Regions from separate parts of the Methylobacterium sp. P3_A11 genome, predicted to be linked through region 2. Evidence: riboswitches for the same ligand, from Rfam matches in the RefSeq annotation. Region 2 holds a riboswitch; the other holds the start of a gene.

What was found. Region 2 has a riboswitch for thiamine pyrophosphate ahead of thiC (phosphomethylpyrimidine synthase ThiC). Riboswitches for the same ligand answer to the same signal wherever they lie in the genome.
Region 1: it holds a riboswitch for thiamine pyrophosphate, as region 2 does, so the genes downstream of both, thiO (glycine oxidase ThiO) here and thiC (phosphomethylpyrimidine synthase ThiC) in region 2, are expected to answer to the same signal.

The regions. Positions count from the first base shown of each region.
Region 1 is NZ_JBFUGA010000024.1:14,063-21,260, forward strand. It holds gene AC1DXK_RS10355 (ligase-associated DNA damage response DEXH box helicase) at 1-1,050, shown strand, start outside; gene pdeM (ligase-associated DNA damage response endonuclease PdeM) at 1,092-1,805, shown strand; gene AC1DXK_RS10365 (thiamine phosphate synthase) at 1,927-2,568, opposite strand; gene thiG (thiazole synthase) at 2,565-3,368, opposite strand; gene thiS (sulfur carrier protein ThiS) at 3,371-3,583, opposite strand; gene thiO (glycine oxidase ThiO) at 3,580-4,803, opposite strand; TPP riboswitch at 4,869-4,997, opposite strand; gene AC1DXK_RS10385 (retropepsin-like aspartic protease family protein) at 5,205-5,711, shown strand; gene AC1DXK_RS10390 (tetratricopeptide repeat-containing glycosyltransferase) at 6,116-7,198, shown strand, end outside.
Region 2 is NZ_JBFUGA010000041.1:27,690-34,887, reverse strand. It holds gene AC1DXK_RS14575 (hypothetical protein) at 346-684, opposite strand; gene thiC (phosphomethylpyrimidine synthase ThiC) at 1,005-2,891, opposite strand; TPP riboswitch at 2,963-3,068, opposite strand; gene AC1DXK_RS14565 (alpha/beta hydrolase) at 3,180-4,010, shown strand; gene AC1DXK_RS14560 (HNH endonuclease family protein) at 4,023-4,397, shown strand; gene AC1DXK_RS14555 (acyltransferase family protein) at 4,506-5,576, shown strand; gene AC1DXK_RS14550 (pilus assembly protein PilZ) at 5,587-5,832, opposite strand; gene AC1DXK_RS14545 (hypothetical protein) at 6,043-6,393, opposite strand; gene AC1DXK_RS14540 (ATP-dependent helicase) at 6,591-6,974, shown strand; gene AC1DXK_RS14535 (transglycosylase domain-containing protein) at 7,112-7,198, shown strand, end outside.

The DNA.
Region 1 (7,198 bases), on a different contig from region 2:
ACGATCGTGGAGGCGGCGCGGGTTCGGGTGCGCCTCAGCCGGACGCTGCGGGGTAAGCCCGGGACGGTCCTGCCGAAATCCGGCCGGGTGCTGGGTGAGATCGAGGACGATTTCGCCGAGACGCTGACGGTGGGCGACACGTTCCTGTTCGCCGGCGAGACCCTGCGCTTCGAGGGTCTTGCCGAGGACGAGTGCCTCGTAACCCGCGCACCGCCCGGTACCGACCCGGCGATCCCGTCCTACGCCGGGGCGAAATTCCCGCTCTCGACCTTCTTGGCGGCCCGTGTCCGGGCGCTCATCGCCGACCCGTTCGCCTGGGACCGGCTGCCGAAGCAGATCGGCGAGTACCTGCACCAGCAGCGCCGGCGCTCGGTCCTGCCGGGCGAACGCGACCTGCTGGTCGAGACGTTCCCCCGGGGCAAACGCTATTACCTGACCGCCTTCCCGTTCGAGGGGCGCCTCGCCCACCAGACCCTCGGGATGCTCCTCACCCGCCGGCTGGAGCGCGACGGGTTGCGGCCCCTGGGCTTCGCGGCCAACGATTACGGCATCGCCATCTGGACGACCCGCGACCTGTCCGAGCGCGCTGCGCGCGATACCGACTTCATCGGCGACCTCTTCGCCGTCGACATGCTGGGCGACGACCTGGAGGCCTGGCTCGACGAGTCGGCGATGATGAAGCGTACCTTCCGGCAATGCGCGGTGATCGCCGGGCTGATCGAGCGCCACCATCCGGGGCAGAAGAAGTCCGGCCGGCAGGTCACGATCTCGACCGACCTGATCTACGACGTGCTGCGCAAGCACCAGCCCGATCACCTGCTGCTGCGGGCCGCGCGGCAGGATGCGGCAACCGGACTCCTCGACGTGAGGCGCCTCGGCATGATGCTAGAGCGCATCCAGGGGCGAATCATCCACAGGTCTCTCGACCGGGTCTCGCCGCTCTCCGTGTCCGTGATGCTCGAGATCGGGCGCGAGCGGGTCTACGGCGAGGGCGCCGACGAGATCCTGGCGGAGGCCGAGGCGGAGCTTCTCCAAGAGGCTCTGTCCTGACCGTCGATCCGCCCTCCCCCGACGACACCGAGGATGCGATCTTGGCGGCCGGCCTGAGACTCGAGAAGACTCACAAGCACCCGACCCTGCAACTTGCGGGCGAGACCCTGGTGCTGGACCTGTGCGGCGGCCTCTGGCTGCCGGAGCACCGCACGCTGATCGTGTCCGACCTCCACTTGGAGAAGGGCTCCTCCTACGCGGCGCGCACCGGCCAGTTCCTTCCGCCCTACGACACCCGTGAGACCCTGGCCTGCCTGCACGAGGCGGTGGTGCGCCACGACCCCGCCCGCGTGGTCGCCCTGGGCGATTCCTTCCACGACGCCCGCGGACCCGAGCGCATGGAGCCGGGCGACCGCGCCATGGTGGCCGCGCTTCAGGAAGGACGCGACTGGATCTGGATCGCCGGGAATCATGACGCGGCCGTCAGCGAAGGTGTCGGCGGCCGCTACGCCGGGGCGCTGACGATCGGCGGCCTCGTCCTGCGACACGAACCGAGCCCCGAACCGACGCCGGGGGAGATCGCCGGCCATCTGCATCCCTGCGGCAAGGTCGCGATGCGCGGCCGAGCGGTGCGCCGCCGCTGCTTCGTAACCGACGGCACGCGCCTGGTGATGCCGGCTTTCGGCGCCTATGCGGGCGGTCTCAATGTCCGCGAGAAGGCTATCGAAAGCCTGTTCCCGAAGGGATTCACCGCCCATCTCCTCGGCGACGGGCGTGTCTTCGCCATCGGCCGGGCTCAGCTGGCCCGGGACTGAGCGCATCCCGGTCTCCCGGCGCGGCGCGACCTGATCGGGCGCCGTGCGACCGTTTGGATCGCGTCGGGCCGGGCTCGCGGACGGCCGTTCGAAGCCGTCGACCGAAGACGGTGCGAGGCGCTCACGCAGGCACGGGACCGGCTGCGTTCCAGGCCTTCAGCAAGGTCCGCGTGGCGCTTGCAGGATCGGCGGCCCCCATCATGCCCCCCATGACGGCGAAAGCCGCCGCACCGGCCCTGCGGCAATGCGGGGCCTCGTCGGGGCCGATGCCGCCCAGTGCCACCACCGGAAGCCCGCCGGCTTGGGCAGCGAGGCCTTTTAGGCCGAGCGCCGGCCCGTATCCCGGCTTGCTCGCCGTCGGAAAGATCGGGCTGAGCGTGACATAGTCGGCCCCGGCCTTTGCCGCAGCCGCGACCTCGTGTGGTGCGTGGGCCGACACGCCGATCAGCGCCTCCGCCCCCAGGGCCGCCCGCGCCGCCGCGATCGCGGCCGGAGCCGACCCGCCGCCGAGATGCACGCCGTCCGCGCCGAGGGTGCGCGCCAGTTCCACGTCCCCGCCCACCGTGAGCACGCCGCCCGCCGCCCGCACGCGTTCGGCGACGGCCTCCCCGAGGCGCCGGCGCGCCTCCGGCTCCAGATCGCGGTCCCGGAGCCAGATCCAGCGGCCGCCACCCGCCAGGATCGCCTGCACGGTCTCGGCGAGGGGGCGCGGATGCCCGTGGCGGTCCGTCACCGCCAGGAGCGGTGACGGCAGTCCCCTCACGAGCCGACGAGGCCGAGCTGCGGGCTCGACGGTTCAGCCCGGCCGCGGCGCGGGATCCGCCCCGCCAGATAGGCGTCGCGCCCGGCCTCCACCGCGCGCCGCATGGCGCTGGCCATCCGCACCGGATCGTCGGCCTTGGCGACGGCGGTGTTGATCAGGCAGGCGGAGGCGCCCAGCTCCATGGCGATCACCGCGTCCGAGGCCGTGCCGATCCCGGCATCGACCACCACCGGCACCGTGGCGCGGCGGCAGATCAGCTCGAGGTTGGCCGGGTTCGCGATCCCCATCCCGGAGCCGATCAGCGAACCCATCGGCATCACGGCGGCGCAGCCGAGATCTTCCAGGCGCTGGCAGACGATCGGGTCGTCGTTGCAGTAGGGCAGGACCACGAAGCCGTCGTCCACGAGGTGGCGGCAGGCCTCGATCAGCTCGGCGACATCCGGGTAGAGCGTCTCCCGGTCACCGATCACCTCGACCTTGATCCAGTTAGTGTCGAGGGCCTCCCGGGCCAGCTCCGCGGTCATGATCGCGTCGCGGGCGGTCTCGCAGCCGGCGGTGTTCGGCAGGAAGCGCTTGCCCTTGAGGATCGTCACCGTGTCGGAGCCGTGACCCTGGAGCGAGACGCGGCGGATCGAGGCGGTCACGACGTCGGCGCCGCTCGCCTGGACGGCGTCGCGCATGATCGCCTGCGTCGGATAGCCAGCGGTGCCGATGAACAACCGGGACGACAGGGTCACTCCGGCGATCGTCAGGCTGCCCTCCCCGCTCCCGGAGTGCAGCGGCGTGACGGTGGGGTTCATGCTCAACCTCCCTGCATGGCGCGGACGATCTCGACGCGGTCGCCGTCCGCGATCGGGGTCTGCTCCCAATCCCGGCGACGCAGCACACGGCCGTTCAGCGCGATGGCGACGCCCTGCGGGCTCTCGATGCCGCCCTCCTCCGCCTCCTGGCGGAACAGGGACTCCACGGTCTCGGCCGAGGAGTCGCGCGGCTCCCCGTTGACGAAGAGCTTCATGCCGAGGCCCTCAGGCGCTCGGGGCGTCCGAAGCGCGCCCGCGTGAAGGGCCGGGCCACCTCGGGCAGCGCGCCGCGCAGGACGAGGTCCGCGACGGCGTCGGCGGTGACGGGGGCGAGCAGGTAACCGTTGCGGTGGTGTCCGGTGGCGGCAACGAGGCCGGGGGCGAGTACATCGAGGATCGGCGCATCGTCGTCCGATGTGGGACGGTAGCCGCTCCAGACCGCCTCGACTTCCATCTCCTCGATTCCGGGCAGCACCCGGCGCGCGCCCTCCAGCAGGGCGTAGAGCCCGCCCGCGTTGACGCCGGGCCGGAAGCCGCAATCCTCCACGGTGGCGCCGACGATGAGCTGGCCGTCGCCCTTCGGTGCCATGTGGACCTGCTCGGTCCAGATCATCCGGCCGAGGGTGCCCGTACGGGCGGTGGTGCGCACGGCCAGGGACTGGCCCTTCAGCGGGCGGACCGGCAGGGCGAGATCCTCAGGCAGCAATCCGCCCTCCCCGCTCCAGGCACCGGAGGCGATGACCACGGTGTCCGCCGCGACGCCGTCCTCGCCGACCCGGACGCCGGTCACGCGATCCCCCGACCAGTCGAGGGCGCTGACGGGTGTCCGCTCCGCCAGGATGACGCCGGCCCGGCGGCAGGCCTCGGCGAGGGCGTCCATGACCAGTCGCGGGTCGACCTGGTGGTCCAGCGGGCAGTGGATCCCGGCGGTGACCGAGGGGCGCAGGCCCGGTTCCAGGCGCCGGACCTCGCTGCCCGGCAGCCAGGTGACGTCGAGGCCCGACCGGCGCTGCAGATCGAAGCGGAAACGCAGGCGCTCCACCTCGTCGCGGCCGACCGCAAGCACCAGGGTCCCGTCGGGCCGGTAATCGATCGCGCGGCCGGATTCGGCTTCGAGGGCGTCGCGGAACCCCGGCCAGAGCCGGAGCGATTCCAGGGCGAGGGGCAGAAGCGGGTCGGAGCCGGGCTCGTGCTCCGCCGCGGGGGCCAGCATGCCGGTGGCGGCGAGGCTCGCGCCGGACCCGATCGTCGCACGCTCCAGTACCGTCACGGCTCGGCCTGCCCGGGCGAGCCGCCACGCGATCGAGAGCCCGATCAGCCCGCCGCCGATGACGGCGACGTCGGTCCGGCCCGGCAGGCTCGCGGGTGCGGCGAAGCCGTCGGGGCTGCGGCGGCGACCGATCGGTGAGGCGGGGCGGTCGAGGGGCACAGGCATCTCCGCGAAGTGCCGTCGCGAGGATCGGGCCGGGTGCTTCGGTGAGAAGCTGTGACCTGCCCGTCCGGGCGGCCGCGGTCCAATCCCTACGCCGGTATGAGCCGGATCAGGTTCGAAGGATTTCCGCGCCGCAGGTCCTGACGGACGAGCCAGCGGTTTCTCAGCCCCTTGCCGGGGATCTCCCTGGAACGGGAAGAGACTTGGTCGTCCGCGCGGCCCTGGTCAACCCCGCCGCCGGTGAGGCATCCGCGCCGGATGGACATTCCCCGGTCTCAGTCACCGCTCGGATACCAAGCCGGACGAAATCCGGCCGCCGACGCCGGCAGGTTGCGCGTCGGGTACCAGCCCTTCACGGATCCTCGGCCAAACCGGCTCCGATGGCTCGGGCCGGGACGGGACGCGTGCGCACATTCGTTGTCGTCTGCACGATCGGCTTCCTGTCCGCCACGGCGTTCCAGAAGCTCCGCGAGCGCACCCGTGCGGATTCGGCTCCGGCGATTGCTGTTCCGCTCCCCTTGCCCGCCGGGGATAGCGGCGTGGTCGGCGTCGCGCTGCAGGCCGGCCGCAACGGCCATTTCTTCGTGAACGCCCTGATGGACGGCCGGGCTCTGCCGATGATGGTGGATACCGGTGCGAGTTCCTGCGCTTTCTCGGAAGAGGATGCCGACAGGATCGGGATCAGGGTCGCCCCGAAAGACTTCAACCGGGTCTGGAACACGGCGAACGGGACCGTCAACGTGGCGCCGATCCGGATCGCGGTGATGCAGGTCGGATCGATCACCGTGCGCGACGTCGACGCCGTGATCATCCCCCGCGGGCGCCTCACCACGAGCCTGCTCGGGATGTCGTTCCTGAAGCGCCTGCGCGATTTCAGTGTCAGCGGCGCGACGATGACGCTTCGGGGCTGAGCACCCATGGGGACTGTCGAGAGGCACGATCCGGATCTGGCCGGATTGGCGTGCTGAGACGGACTCGCCGGTCGCCACCTTTGCGTCCGCAGCATCCATCGCGCCAAGATGCTTTGGAGCGATGTCGATCGCTAAATAATTCTCCAGAATTTCAGCCAATACGTTTAATCAAATTCTGATGGCAGCAGAATTGTCTACCCATATTTGGAATTAAAGCTTTCGATTAACGATCAGACACGCCGCGAATCGATGTCGCTTCGAGACTCGAATTGATGCATTACATGCTGTAGCGTCATATTGCGTTCAAGTCTGCATCCGTAGATGTGTAAAAACGCGCGCTTGTCATTCGGTGCGCTTCGGGATTTGCGAGTATGAATAAGTTTGGTCAGACAATCTGTTTGTCGATGATTGTGAAGAATGAGGCGCACGTTATTCGGCGATGCTTGGATTCTGTTCGCCCTATGATCGATCATTGGGTGATCGTCGATACGGGCTCGACGGATGGCACTCAGGACGTCATCCGCGCGGCAATGGCGGATCTGCCGGGTACGCTGTTCGAGCGGCCCTGGGTCGATTTCGCATACAATCGATCGGAGTCGTTGAGATTGGCGCGCTCGCATGCGCCGTATTCCCTCATCATCGATGCCGACGACGAGCTGATCATAACCGATGATTTCGAGCTGCCGAAGCTATGCGACGCATCATATAGTTTTACAATTATCGATACGGAAAACGTGTATACCCGAAGGCATCTCATCAACAACTCGTGGGAATGGGAATATGTCGGTGTGATCCATGAGTTTCTGCACGCTCCAGGACAGCCGACTCGAACGCTTCTGCCTCTCTCGATTCGGCGCGGCCACGACGGTGCGCGTCGGCGGGATAAGGATACCGTTTCGCGCGACATCGCCGTCCTGGAAAAAGCCCTTTATTCCGAAGAAAATCCATTCCTTCGTGCAAGATACACATTCTACTTGGCAGATTACTATCATAAATCTGGCAAGAGCAAAGAGGCGCTGGAATTGTTTCTGAAGCGAACCGAGCTCGGCCACGGAGACGAAGAGATATACAAAAGCTTGATCGTCGCAGCCGTTATCATGGAGCAATTTGACAGGCCAAAAGACAGTGTCTTAAAAATCTACAATCGGGCGATTCAGTTGGCGCCGGAGCGGGCCGAGGCCCGATATGGGGCGAGCCGTTATTGCCGACACAAGAAAGATTTTGTCACTGGGTATTACTTCGCCGAGGCCGGAATTTTTCTGAAGATGCCCTCCGAAGGAATAGACTTGGAGCCTTGGATATACGCCTACGGATTGCGGCAGGAATTATCCATACACGCATACTATACAAATCAGTACCGGTGTTGCCTGTTTAATTGCTTGGAAATACTAGATCAAACAGGCGTGCCCGACGATGTTCGCGCTTTGATCGGCGATCTGGCCAAGAAAGCGCTCGCCAGGATGATCGACCCCGTTTGGGGCTGTCAG
Region 2 (7,198 bases):
CTCCGGATACCGAACTCCGAATGCGCTCCGTGCGCTCATGTACGGCTACGATCTAGCAGCCCGAGGACGATGGCGTCAAACGGATCCTGGCCGGTCAAAGGTGCGCTCGGACGTATCGGTGAGGAGCAATCGCCGGCACGCCGAAGATTGCCGGCGCCTACCGGCCGCGCTGCCCACGACGAGGCGCAACGGCCCGCGGGTGCGGAGCGTTGTCGGCGTTTGGTCGAGGCAGCACCTTCCGACGAACGCGACCCGTCCCATGCCGGAGTCGCTAATTCTGAGGCGATCGTCCTGGGGGCCACGACGGGCTCCGGTCGAGACTACCGTCCGTGCGCCCGCGCGGCCTCAGGCGACGCGGGAGAGGCTGCCGGACTGCGATCCGAGCGTGCCGCGCGCCGAATCGTAGGCGCGGTTGCGTAGGGCCGTCTCGCTCGGCAACTGCTCGATCACGTTCCCAGACGACGGGTCGAGCACCTGGAAGACGATCGTGCTGGTGTCCCGGTCCTGGATGTAGCGCGCCTTTCCGCCATTCGACCCGATATCGAGCTTCACCGCGGGTTCGAGGGGCGCAGCATTCGCAAGAGGTCCTGGCGCCTCCTGCGACACGGCGGGGGCGGACGTCGCTCCGAGGGCATCGAGTCCCTGAGGCCCCGGCGTCGTGGTGGTCAACGGTCGGATCTCCATCCCCGGTCTCCTGCGATCCTGTGATCGGAGGATTGAGGCGGTTCGGGGCCTAACCGTCGGTTAACGCCGGAGACCGGTCCACCGGAGGCCGATCGGCGTTCGGGGATGCGATGAAGATCGCGTTAGCGCGCGCCCACAAATGTCCCGCATCGTTCCGGTGCGGGATCGGGCAGCGCCGCCCGGGTGGCACACGAAAAACCCGCGCCCGGTGGCGGGCAGCAGGTTCGGATCGATCGGTGTCGCGCGGCGCGGCGGTCCGGCGGTTGCCGGCCCCTTCGGATCGGGAAGGAGCCGGCTTTCCTGGCGGTCGTGTTGTCGTATCAGCCGGCGGCGTCGACGTAGAGTTTCCCGCCCTCCGCCAGGAATTCCTGCGACTTCGCCCGCATGCCGGCCTCGGCCTCGGCCTTCGACATCGCGGGCGACGCGCCCACGACCTCGCCGGCCTCCTCCATCGCCAGCACCTCGGCGCGCAGGTCCTGCGTGATCTTCATCGAGCAGAACTTCGGCCCGCACATCGAGCAGAAATGCGCGACCTTGTGAGCGTCCTTCGGCAAGGTCTCGTCGTGGTAGCGCCGGGCCGTGTCCGGATCGAGCCCTAAGTTGAACTGGTCCTCCCAGCGGAAGTCGAACCGGGCGCGGCTGAGCGCGTCGTCCCGGAGCTGCGCGGCGGGATGCCCCTTGGCGAGGTCGGCGGCGTGGGCGGCGATCTTGTAGGTGATGACGCCGGTCTTCACGTCGTCCCGGTCCGGAAGGCCGAGATGCTCCTTCGGCGTGACGTAGCAGAGCATCGCGGTGCCGAACCAGCCGATCATCGCGGCGCCGATGCCCGAGGTGATGTGGTCGTAGCCCGGCGCGATGTCGGTGGTCAGCGGGCCGAGGGTGTAGAACGGCGCCTCGCCGCACTCCTTCAGCTGCTTCTCCATGTTGACCTTGATCTTGTGCATCGGCACGTGGCCGGGGCCTTCGATCATCACCTGACAACCCTTGTCCCAGGCGATCTTGGTGAGCTCGCCCAGCGTCTCCAGCTCGCCGAACTGCGCGGCGTCGTTGGCGTCGGCGATCGAGCCCGGGCGCAGGCCGTCGCCCAGCGAGAACGAGACGTCGTAGGCCCGCATGATGTCGCAGATCTCGTCGAACCGCTCGTAGAGGAACGATTCCCGGTGCCCGGCGAGGCACCAGCGGGCCATGATCGAGCCGCCGCGCGAGACAATGCCTGTGACCCGCCGGGCGGTCAGGGGCACGTGGGCGAGGCGCACGCCGGCATGGATGGTGAAGTAGTCGATGCCCTGCTCGGCCTGCTCGATCAGCGTGTCCTTGAAGACCTCCCAGTCGAGCTTGAGCGGGTCGCCGCCGACCTTCTCCAGCGCCTGGTAGATCGGCACTGTCCCGATCGGGACCGGGCTGTTGCGGATGATCCACGAGCGGATGTTGTGGATGTTGCGGCCGGTCGACAGGTCCATGACCGTGTCGGCGCCCCAGCGGATCGACCAGACGAGCTTCTCGACCTCGTCGGCGGCCGAGGATGTCACGGCCGAGTTGCCGATGTTGGCGTTGATCTTGACCAGGAAGTTCCGGCCGATCGCCATCGGCTCCAGCTCGGTGTGGTTGATGTTGGCCGGGATGATCGCCCGGCCACGGGCGATCTCGTCGCGCACGAATTCCGGGGTGATGAACGGCGGGACCGAGGCCCCGAAGCTCTGGCCGTCCGCGAGCGCGGCCTCGGCGCCCGCGAGCATCGCCTCGCGGCAGACGTTCTCGCGATGGGCGACGTAGATCATCTCCTCGGTGATGATTCCCGCGCGGGCGAACTCGTACTGGGTCACCATCTGGCCCGGGGCCGCCTTGCGGATGGTCCGCTCGGCGGGGCAGGGGGCCACGAGCTTGTCGCCCGCGAAGCCGTTATCCTCGGGCTTCACCGCCCGCGGCGCGACGGCCGCGTAGCCGCGCGCCGCGATCCAGGGCTCGCGCACGCTGGGGAGGCCGGCATTGAGGTCGATGCGGGCGTCGGTCTCGGTGTAGGGGCCCGACGGGTCGTAGACCCGCACCGGCTCCTCCTTCGGATCGGAGAGGACGATCTCGCGGTAGGGGACGCGGATGTCCGGCCGTCCGGCCGGGTTCGCGTAGGCCTTGCGCGATCCGGTCACCGGACCCGTGGTCACGGTCTCGGGGCTGCCTTTCACGTCCTTGGGGAGAACGGGTGCGTTCATCGTGGGCCTCTCCTGGCTCTGGAGCGGTCCGGTCCACGCGATGGCCGAGATGAGATCCGGTCGCGCCACGCGCGGCCGCAGGTTCCCGTCCCTCCGCCGGTATGAGCCGGATCAGGTTCAAGGGTCAGGGCAATGCGCCCAATCTCAGCCCCCTGCGGGGCTCCCCTCGGAACGTTTCCAGACTCGGTCCCGCGCCCGCCTTTGTCAATGCATCCCCGGTTGCCTTAGACAACACATCAGGAAAACCCTTCGTCCGACCCCGCGCGCGCCCGGAATTTTCCACCCCGCATGCGTCTTCTCGCCGGTCTCTTGCTCACCGAGCTCTTGTTCGGCGGCCTCGCATGTGCCGTCCTCGCGCTCGGCCAGCGACGCTTCCTCTATCCGGGCGCTCAGGGTCGGCCGATCCGCGTGGCGGTGCCTCCCGGGATCGCGGCGATCACGGTCGCGACGGTGGACGGCGAGACCCTGCACGGGCTTTGGCGTCCTCCGCGGCCGGGCTGCGGCGTGGTCGTCACCTTCCACGGCAACGGATCCCGCCCGGAACCGCACGCGGCGCGCTTCGCCGCGGGTCCGTGGCGGGCGCAGGGCTGGGGCGTCCTCAGCGTGGCCTATCGGGGCTATCCGGGCTCGACCGGGCGCCCGGACGAGGACGGGTTGATCCGCGACGGTCTGGCGGCCGCGGCGGCCGCCACGGCACGGGCGCCCGGCGCGCCGATCCTGCTGCACGGCCACTCCCTCGGTGCCGCCATCGCGGTGGCCGTTGCCGAACGGGTGTCGTCGGTCGGGCTCTACCTGGAGGCGCCATTCGATTCGATGACCCATGCCGTGCGGCTGCATGTCTCGCTGGTCCCGACCTGGCTCCTGCGCGACACGTACCGCTCGGACTTGCGCATCCGCGGCGGAAGCGAGCCGGTGCTGATCGTGCAGGGCCGTGACGATCCGGTGGTGCCGGTCAGATTGGCCTTCGGCCTCGCTGCCGCGGCCGGTTCGCGGGCGCGGATCGACGTCGTCCCGGGCGATCACGTCTCCATCCTGGGTGTGCGGGATCGCGAGGCCGCGGAGGTGTTCGGCCGGCTCGTGCGGCCGGCCTGCCCGCACCTGACCGATGGGCGGCTTTAGGGGGAGAGGCCCGTGGTCGGGCGGCGATCGCAACGCTGGCGTGAGGACGATTCGGACACTGCGGGCGGGCAGAGCCCAGCCGATCCGGTCTGCCCGCTCTGCGAGCGGCCGATCCCGCGCCGCGCCCGATCCAGCCTCCATCACCTGACACCGAAGCTGAAGGGCGGTACCCACCACGGCACCGTCCGGCTGCATCAGATCTGCCATTCGGCGATCCACGCACGCTACAGCGAGGCGGAGATCGCCAGGCGCTTGGCCGACATGGAGGCCCTCCGGAGCGATCCGGAGATCGGTCGGTTCCTCGTATGGATCCGCGGAAAGCCCGACGATTTTCACGCCGCGACCCGCATGACCCGCGACCGTCGGGCGGCGCGGCGCAAGATCTGATCGGCCGCCGTTTACCGCCCGTTCGGCACGTCCGAAGATCGCGGCTGTTGCAGGCCTTGCCGTCAACCCGAGCGGGTTCAGGATCGCCCCGGTTTCGAGGGTGTGGCGATGGCTGGGGTCGGGGATGCGGGCGGGCGGCTCGCCTGGGTCGATATCGCCAAGGGGATCTGCATCCTCCTGGTGGTGATGATGCATTCCGTCACCGGGACAGGCGAGGCTATGAGCGGCGAGGGGTTCCTCCACCCGATCGTCGCCTTCGCGAAGCCGTTCCGGATCCCCGACTTCTTCCTGTTGTCGGGCCTGTTCCTGGGCCGCGTGATCGACCGTGACTGGCGGTTGTTCTCCGATCGCCGGGTCGTCCACTTCGCCTATTTCTACTTGCTGTGGCTGGTGATCCAGTCGGTCGTCAAATACGGGAAGATCGTCGGCGATGCCGGACCCGGGGCCTTCGCGGCCCACCTCGTCCACGCCCTGATCGAGCCGTATTCCAGCCTCTGGTTCATCTACCTGCTGGCGGTGTTCTCGGTCGTCACCAAGGCCCTGCGCCGCGTGCCGGGCTCCGGGCTTCTGGTCGCGGCCGCGCTCCTGCAGATCGCCGACATCCGCAGCGAGTCCACGCTCATCGAGGAGTTCTGTGCCCGGTACGTCTATTTCGTAGCGGGCTACCTGTTCGCCGACCGGATCTTCGGCCTCGCCGACATCGCGCGGCAGCGCCCTGGCCTCGGCCTCTGCGGCCTCGCCGCCTGGGCGGCTGCGGAGGGCTGGCTCGCGCTGACCCCGACGGCTGTCCCGGATCATCCCACCCTCGCCAGCCTGCCCCTCGTGAGCCTCGCCCTCGGCGCCGCTGGCGCACTGGCGATCGTGGTGGCCGCCTCCCTGATCGGCCTGGCCGGCGGTCCGATCGCCGAGGCCGTGAGAACCTGCGGACAGCGCTCGATCGTGATCTATCTCGCCTTCTCGTTGCCCATGGCGGCCACCCGGGAATTGCTCGTGCGCACCGGCGCGGTCGCCAATATCGGCCTCGCGTGCCTCACCGTGATGGCGATGGCGGTGCTGCTGCCGCTTGTCCTGGAGCGTCTCGTGCGCGGCACGGCGCTCGACCTGCTGTTCGTGCGGCCGCGTTGGTTCCGGCTCGTGTCCTCCGCTCCGCGCCCGCGGCCGGCCCTGCGGACCACCTGACGCGCCGGCCTCAGACCTCGAACGCGATACCGATCCGGCGGCTGCGCCGCCACACCACGGTGGCCGCCCGCGGCTCGGCGTCCGCCGATACGCGCAGCGGGAAGCGGTCGGGCACTACCTGTCCGTCCTCCACCTCGATCTGCGCCCCCGTCCCAGTGGCGTCCCACACGAGGCAGCCGACCTCGCCTGCGGGAAGCAGGACGGTGCCGAAGGTGAAGGCGTTCTTCCGGAAGGCGCCGCGCCGATTTTCCGACATCAGCTCCCCCATCCGGTCTCGCGCATGCGCGGACACGGGCTCCGCCGCATTCGATGATGCGGGATGAGGGTTAACAGGGCAGATACGATTTGAGGCCTGCCCGGATGCCGGCGATCAATAATCGTCCGGAACACCCCGGTAGCGGTGCGGCCTTGGTTCATAATCGTCGTCGTAAGGCCAGGACATCGGCGGCCGGTCGTAGTCGCGGCCTTAGCGGTAGGCGTCGCGCCGCGGGCCGTCGTCCTCGTCGCTGCGATAGCCGCCACCGCCTGCCGTGATGCGCGGCGCGTACCAACAGCTCTTCGCCTGACCCGGCGCGGGATCGCCGAAGGTCTGGCTGTTGCAGGGCACCATGCCACCCTGTGGAAACGGCCTGCCGTTCGTCCGGCCGGGGACGCCGTAATAGACGTTGGTCGGATAAGGCATCCGGCAGACGCCGCCATCCCGCGCACAGCCGACCAGATTTACAGTGTCGAGCTGATAGGCGAGGGCTGGAGCGGACGCCAGCGCGCCGGCCCCCAGCGTGAGGCCCCCGAAGGCCAGAGCGATCCGAATCTGCACACCCCCGAATCTCCGAGGTCTGCGGTCGGCACGCCGAATAATCCGGCGAGCGGCTTCCGGCCAGCGGCTCAGCTCGTTAAGGCGTCGGCCATGCAGGCTCGCAGCCCGGCCCACGGTCGGCGAGGCGGCCATCGGTGCGTGTGGATCGGGCGGAGCGACTCGTCGTCGAGCGGGTGAGGGCGCCCCTGGAGGCCTTGATGAGGGATGCGTCTGCGCAGGAGCTTCTCCTGCTGAGCGCGCTGCAGCAGTGCCGGATCCAGCTCGACGCGGCGCGAAGGGACGAGGCCGCCCGCGCGACCGTTCGGGAGGACCTGGAAGCCGCCCTGCGCCGCGAGGCGGTGCTCTCGGCCGCGATCGTCGAGGAGCGCGAGCGGACCGAGGCCGTCCGCCTCGTCCTGCAGGCGCTGGTGATGAGCATCGGCCGGTTGGGTCTGCGTCGGCGCCTGTTCCTGTCGCGCATCCAACGGCTTGGCCGCGAGACGCCGGATTCCGGTCCGCAGGCCGCCCGGCATGCGGTCCTGCTCGCGGAGTCGCGCCGGGTGCTCGGCACGCCGGCTGCCGACCCGCCGACCGACGGGTGAGGGACGTCGCCCGGGATCCGGAACGGGTGCCGAACGCATCGATAACGGCCCCTTAAACCGCCGCATTTAGCGTGCGGAAACCGTCTTGCGCCGCAGCCGGGATGCGCGCCGCGACGGAACATTCGAAGACGGGATGCATGGCCAAGGGTCGGGGCAGGATTGAGCCGAATTTCGACGTGCCCGAGGGGCGCGTCCGGGATCGCGGCGAACTCGATCTGCGCCTG